DNA from 3 places in the Buttiauxella sp. BIGb0471 genome. Region 2 is predicted to be linked to each of the others. Evidence: predicted binding sites of a transcription regulator. Region 2 holds the regulator's gene; each other region holds the start of a gene.
The links. Region 2 encodes CRP, which controls carbon source genes, mostly activating them, when cyclic AMP is high. Its sites were predicted from a motif close to ATGTGANNNNNNTCACAT; they were not measured.
Positions count from the first base shown of each region.

Region 1: udp (uridine phosphorylase) is a predicted target of CRP. The motif match lies at 1,296-1,313, and genes of this name have one in related genera.
Region 3: hpt (hypoxanthine phosphoribosyltransferase) is a predicted target of CRP. The motif match lies at 1,278-1,295, and genes of this name have one in related genera.

Region 1 is NZ_JANUEU010000009.1:61,622-63,894, reverse strand. Features, by position in the region: gene rmuC (DNA recombination protein RmuC) at 1-276, opposite strand, end outside; gene udp (uridine phosphorylase) at 411-1,172, opposite strand; gene M2371_RS20675 (dienelactone hydrolase family protein) at 1,440-2,267, shown strand.
Region 2 is NZ_JANUEU010000004.1:14,663-16,935, forward strand. Features, by position in the region: gene M2371_RS13955 (phosphoribulokinase) at 1-240, shown strand, start outside; gene M2371_RS13960 (OsmC family protein) at 271-675, opposite strand; gene crp (cAMP-activated global transcriptional regulator CRP) at 990-1,622, shown strand; gene M2371_RS13970 (YccS/YhfK family putative transporter) at 1,813-2,273, shown strand, end outside.
Region 3 is NZ_JANUEU010000007.1:159,288-161,560, forward strand. Features, by position in the region: gene M2371_RS19415 (glucose/quinate/shikimate family membrane-bound PQQ-dependent dehydrogenase) at 1-1,262, opposite strand, end outside; gene hpt (hypoxanthine phosphoribosyltransferase) at 1,423-1,959, shown strand; gene can (carbonate dehydratase) at 2,012-2,273, opposite strand, start outside.

The sequences.
Region 1 (2,273 bases), on a different contig from region 2:
TTGTTCAAGCAATGTGGAAAGCTCACGGATGTCCGCTTCCTGCGCACTGTTGATTTCTAGCTGCGTGCGTAATTCACGATTGAGTTGCTCGCATTCCTCTTTCCAGTGCTGGTTTTGCTGCAATTCTTGCCGGGCAGCAGTGAGTTCGCCGTAGATTTCTCGCTGCTCTTCATACAGTGCGGATTGCCGCTGTGCTGCGCGCAAACTTGCCAGCAACCAGCCAGTCAGAACACCCACCAGCGCAATACCGAGCCCGAATAAAATAGAAATATCCACAGTCACTCCCACAAAGTCATACCAGGCATCAGCAAAATAAAATTCTGCTGTATAAATGTCCAGATGAAAAGGGATTTCCTGCGAGGCATTACGCAAAGCGTAAAAATAAGCCGGCTTGCACCGGCTTTGGGGCATTAGATTAAGCGACGAGCCGCTTCGACCACAATTTTCACCGCGTGGCTTTCGGTTTTCTTCATGGTTTCAGCGTTAGGAATTTCTTGCTGAGTACGGTTTACAATCACGCCTGCAACCATACCGGCACGCAGACCCTGGCTTGCGCACATGGTCAACAGTGTGGCGGATTCCATCTCATAGTTCATCACGCCCATCTGCTGCCACTCTTCCATGGAGCCTTTGTAGCGGTTCACTACGCGGCCTGAGAAGGTGTCGTAACGCTCCTGGCCTGGGTAGAAAGTATCGGAGGACGCCGTCACGCCAATGTGCGTGGTCGCGCCGATAGATTTCGCAGCTTCAACCAGAGCGGTGGTACACGCAAAATCAGCAACCGCTGGGAATTCCATTGGCGCGAAGTGCAGGCTGGCACCATCAAGGCGCACAGAAGCCGTAGTCACCAGAACATCACCGACGTTGATATGTGGCTGAATCGCACCGGTCGTGCCAATACGCAAGAAGGTACGAATGCCCAGTTGCGCCAGTTCTTCCACAGCAATAGAAGTAGACGGGCCACCGATACCGGTTGAGCAGACGATCACTGGCTTGCCGTCTAACTCAGCACGCCAGGTAGTAAATTCACGGTGGGCAGCCAATTTGACCGGCTTGTCCATCAGTACAGCGATTTTTTCAACTCGCTCAGGGTCGCCCGGGACGATGGCAAGTGTTGCACCCTGCAGGTCGCTTTTAGTGAGGCCGAGGTGAAAAACATCAGACTTGGACATAACAGACTCCTCTGTTTAATAGGTTGGCTTGCATTGCTTAGAGGTACTGTACAGAACCCCGGCAAAGAATTTCGTGACGCATTTCACTTTGAATGAAACAAGTTACATTATTTTCAACTGCAATAGTGATGAAAATCACATTTATGCAGGTATTCATTCATTGCGCTTATACCTAAACAACAGGCACCGAACCACTCCCAAATTCATTCAATTTGCACGGGGTTGGCTATAGTTACCGCTGTGCGCTATTAAAAAAGGATAATGACAATGAAAGAAGAACAACAATCAGGTCAATCGCCGGGCGGAAATTTTGCACCCGCGGCCTCCCCTCTTGCTTCCACTGTATTACATACCCCGGACGACGGAGTTCTGGCAGGGGAAACATCTATTCCCACTCAGGGCGAAAATATGCCCGCCTACCACGCCCGGCCGAAAGGTGTTGAAGGCTCTTTACCCATCGTAATTGTGGTGCAGGAAATTTTCGGTGTACATGAACACATTCGCGATGTTTGCCGTCGTCTGGCGTTAGAAGGCTATCTTGCTGTTGCGCCGGAACTCTACTTCCGCCAGGGCGATCCTAATGATTTTGCTGATATTCAGACGCTGTTTAGCGGGCTGGTTTCTAAAGTTCCCGATGCGCAAGTTCTGGCAGATCTCGATCACGTAGCCAACTGGGCAGCGAGAAATGGCGGTGATGCGCACCGCCTGATGGTGACTGGTTTTTGTTGGGGCGGACGTATCGCATGGTTATACGCCGCGCATAATCCACAATTGAAAGCGGCGGTCGCCTGGTACGGTAAACTGGTGGGAGAAAAATCGCTGAATTCTCCACATCACCCGGTCGATGTGGCTATCAACCTTAATGCACCGGTACTCGGACTTTACGGCGGGCAAGATACGGGAATACCGCTGGATACCGTAGAAACCATGCGCCAGGCGTTACGCGCAGCGAATGCTAACGCAGAAATTATCGTCTATCCCGAAGCAGGTCATGCCTTCAATGCAGATTATCGTCCGAGCTACCATGAAGAATCAGCAAAAGATGCCTGGCAGCGCATGTTGCGCTGGTTCGAGCGTTACGGGGCAAAGAAATAATAGAGT
Region 2 (2,273 bases):
GATACCTCTAACCCGTTTGCCGCACGCGGTATTCCATCTTTAGATGAAAGTTTTGTCGTGATTCATTTTCGCGGTCTGGATGATATCGACTTCCCGTATTTGCTCGCCATGCTGCAAGGCTCATTTATTTCCCACATCAATACATTAGTGGTGCCGGGCGGCAAGATGGGACTGGCAATGGAATTGATCATGACGCCGTTAGTTAAGCGCCTGGCGGAAGGTCGGAATATCAATAATTAGGGCGGCTAAACACCGCCCTTTTACTTCACTCTAGCCTTCAATCACTTCGTAGCTATGGGTGATGTTTACGGCTTTTTCCAGCATCAACGCAACGGAACAGTACTTCTCAGCAGACAAGTCTACCGCACGCGAAACTGCATTATCTTTCAATTCCTTGCCTGTCACGATGAAATGCAGATTAATATGCGTGAACAGACGCGGCGCTTCCTCGCGGCGCTCGGAGGTCAGTTTCACTTCGCAATCAGTCACGTTGTAGCGGCCTTTTTGCAAAATAGAAACCACGTCGATTGCGCTACAACCACCAGCGGACATCAGAACCATTTCCATCGGACTGGGTGCTTTATCGCCAGAATTACCGTCCATCAGAATCTGGTGTCCAGAAGCGGACTCCCCAAGGAAGGTTAACCCTTCAACCCACTTCACTCGTGCTTGCATGTTGCTTCTCCCGTTGAAAAAATTGTCTTTCAGAGTACGCAGATTCAGCAAATCTGGCAATGGAAGGCGACCTGCGTCAAGCTGAAACGAGACAATAGGAGACACTTGTCAAAAGCTATGCTAAAACAATCCAGATGCAACATCGATACATTGACGTTATGCATGTATGCAGAGGACATCACTAATTACAGGCAGCAAGAATGACTTGCATGCCATCTCCCCAAGGTGGGGAATATTCTAATACTTGCAACGCCAGACAGGATGTTTAGCGTCCTGTCGTTGGTAGCCAGTTATAAAACAGAGGATAACCGCGCATGGTGCTTGGCAAACCGCAAACAGACCCGACTCTCGAATGGTTCTTGTCCCATTGCCACATTCATAAGTATCCATCGAAGAGCACACTGATTCACCAGGGTGAAAAGGCTGAGACGTTGTATTACATCGTCAAGGGTTCTGTGGCTGTTCTGATCAAAGATGAAGAGGGCAAGGAAATGATCCTCTCCTATCTGAATCAGGGCGATTTCATTGGCGAGTTAGGGCTGTTCGAAGAAGGTCAGGAACGTAGTGCCTGGGTTCGTGCTAAAAGTGCCTGCGAAGTGGCTGAAATTTCATATAAAAAATTCCGCCAGCTCATTCAGGTCAATCCAGACATTTTGATGCGCCTGTCTTCACAGATGGCTCGCCGTCTGCAAGTGACATCTGAGAAAGTCGGTAACCTGGCATTCCTGGATGTGACTGGTCGTATCGCGCAGACACTGCTGAACCTGGCTAAACAGCCTGATGCAATGACCCACCCGGACGGTATGCAGATTAAAATTACCCGTCAGGAAATCGGTCAGATCGTGGGTTGCTCTCGCGAAACCGTTGGTCGTATCTTGAAAATGCTGGAAGATCAAAATCTGATCTCTGCTCACGGTAAAACGATCGTCGTTTACGGCACTCGTTAATCTCCGTCTCAAAAAAGGCGTGTTGCTTCATAACACGCCTTTTTTGTCTCTAAAAAACTAAATCCGAAACCCGATTAATTGAAGCTGCAGCAAGGCAGCAAGTGAGTTCATCCCGATGAGCTTACTCAAGTAAGTAATTCGGGTGGATGAACGCAGCTAACGCCGCTGCAGCTTTAAGTAAGAAGGGTTTATGTGGCGAAGACTGATCTACCATCCTGAAGTTAACTACGCACTGCGGCAAACGCTGGTGCTGTGCCTTCCGGTGGCAGTAGGTTTGCTCTTTGGCAATCTCCAGTCCGGCCTGCTTTTCTCTTTAGTCCCTGCCTGCTGCAACATTGCAGGGCTTGATACTCCCCATAAACGCTTCTTCAAACGCCTGATCGTCGGCGGTAGCCTGTTTGCCGTCAGCAGTTTGATCATGCAGCTTTTATTGCTTTATACCTCCGTGCCGTTGCCGGTGATATTGGCTGTGATGGCGCTATTGCTGGGCGTCACAGCAGAAATCAGCTCCCTGCATGCTCGTCTGCTTCCCGCCTCACTCATTGCCGCGATCTTTACACTCAGCATGGCGGGGAATATGCCCATCTGGAAGCCAATGCTGCTGTATGTCAGCGGTACAATTTGGTACGGCGTGTTTAACTGGTTTTGGTT
Region 3 (2,273 bases), on a different contig from region 2:
TAGGCCGCAGGTGCCCAGGAGTTTGGCGAGTTAATGGTGAAGTGGTGTTCATCGCCCGGAACGGTATTCGGGTCTTTCGCACCTGGGTCAAATGCCCACAGCAGCTTGCCGCTGTTCACATCAAAGCCACGAATCACACCAGACGGCTCGCGCGTCGAGTAGTTATCGGTCACAGCACCTGCAATCACGATCACTTTATCGGTGATGATGGGCGGCGAAGTCGGCTCATACATACCTGGTGTAGTGACCGGCATGTTGGTTTGTAGATTCAGAATGCCTTTGTTAGCAAAGCTTTCGCACAGCTGACCGTTATCGGCATTAATCGCAAACAGGCGGCCATCATTCACCGGAAGAATGATTCGACGTGGGCAGTCTGAAACCACATCCGGGCTTGAGTTAGCCGCTGTTGCTTCGTGGTAAGAAACACCACGGCAGGTCACGTGCTGGAACGAAGGGTTGGTATCCAGACGCGGATCGAACTTCCACTTCTGCTTACCGGTGGCTGCATCCAGCGCAAATAATTGCTGGTGCGCAGTACACAGGTACAGCGTGTCGCGGATTTTAATCGGGGTCACTTCGTTCGTGATTTCACCCGGATCGGTAGGGCGTTTCACATCACCAGTCTGGAAGGTCCACGCTTCTTTAAGCTCACCGACGTTTTTATCGTTGATCTGCTTTAAAGGAGAGTAGCGTTGGCCTTCCTGGTTGCGACCATACGCAGGCCAGTCGGCATCCGGAATGGTGGCGCTCGCCGCCGGAGGCGTTTGAGCATCAGCACTGAGCGTGCCGTTGATCTCTTGCGGGTCGTTAAATACCGCCCAGACCAGCCCAATCACGGTGAGCACGAGTACCGCGCCCAATGCCGGAGCCGCACCCGCTGATGGCTTAATCAGCTGACGGTACACAAACGGCAGCAGTAACCACACGCCGAAGAAGAACAGTACGTCTAAACGCGGGGTTAATGCCCAGAAATCGAAACCGACTTCCCAGACAGACCACGCGACGGTGCAAAGCAGTAATACGGCGTAAATCCAAAGTGCCAGAGCTTTACGTTGCCAAAGTAACCATGCGGTGATGAGCATCACCGCGCCTGCAATTGGGTAGTACCAGGACCCACCAATTGCTACTAACCATATCCCGCCAATAAATAAATACAGTCCGCTCAGTACCGCAAACAGGACTGTTAAGGTTGCGATGACTCGCGAACCACTGTTATTTGTTTTCACAATTATCACGCTCTTAAAAGTTTGATAGCAACTCATTATAGTTATTAACAAGTGTGATATTCATCACATAAATGGCTTTTTTACCAATTGGGCACGGGAATGGGTTTTGCTGTTATACTGCTGGCCTGAATATTTTGTGTTGGCTGATATTTGACCGACATCGAATGATTTATTTTTAAATCATATGGTTATAACTATGAAACATACTGTTGAAGTGATGATCCCCGAAGCGGAGATCAAAGCCCGTATCGCTGAACTGGGTCGTGAGATCACTGAACATTATCGTGATAGCGGTAGTGATATGGTGCTGGTTGGCCTGCTGCGTGGCTCATTTATGTTCATGGCGGATTTGTGCCGTGAAGTGCAAGTGCCCCACGAAGTCGATTTTATGACCGCATCGAGTTACGGCAGCGGCATGTCTACCACCCGTGATGTGAAAATCCTGAAAGACCTTGATGAGGATATTCGCGGTAAAGATGTGCTGATCGTCGAAGATATTATCGACTCCGGTAATACCTTGAGCAAAGTGCGTGAGATCCTGAGTCTGCGTGAGCCAAAATCACTGGCTATTTGTACGCTGCTGGATAAACCGGAACGCCGCGAAGTAGACGTGAATGTTGAGTGGGTTGGTTTCGCCATTCCTGACGAGTTCGTAGTCGGCTACGGTATTGATTACGCTCAGCGTTATCGCCATCTGCCGTACGTCGGCAAAGTGGTTCTGCTGGACGAATAAGTCGATAGCATCCATTAAAAAAGGGCCATTAAGGCCCTTTTTGCTATCTGACTTACTGCGAAGGTGTTCTATTCTTATGGCTGATATGGGAGTTTTGCAGGTTTGAAATCCCGCTGCGGTAACCTTGCTCCAGCGATTCGCGGCTGGTAGCGGTGACTTCTAAATCGCGCAGGCGACCATCGTGAATACCGTAAGCCCAACCGTGAACTGTCACTTTTTGCCCGCGTTTCCACGCAGACTGCATAATGGTGGAATGACCGAGGTTATAAACCTGCTCCATCACATTCAGCTCGCAAAGTGTGTCCAGGCGCTGC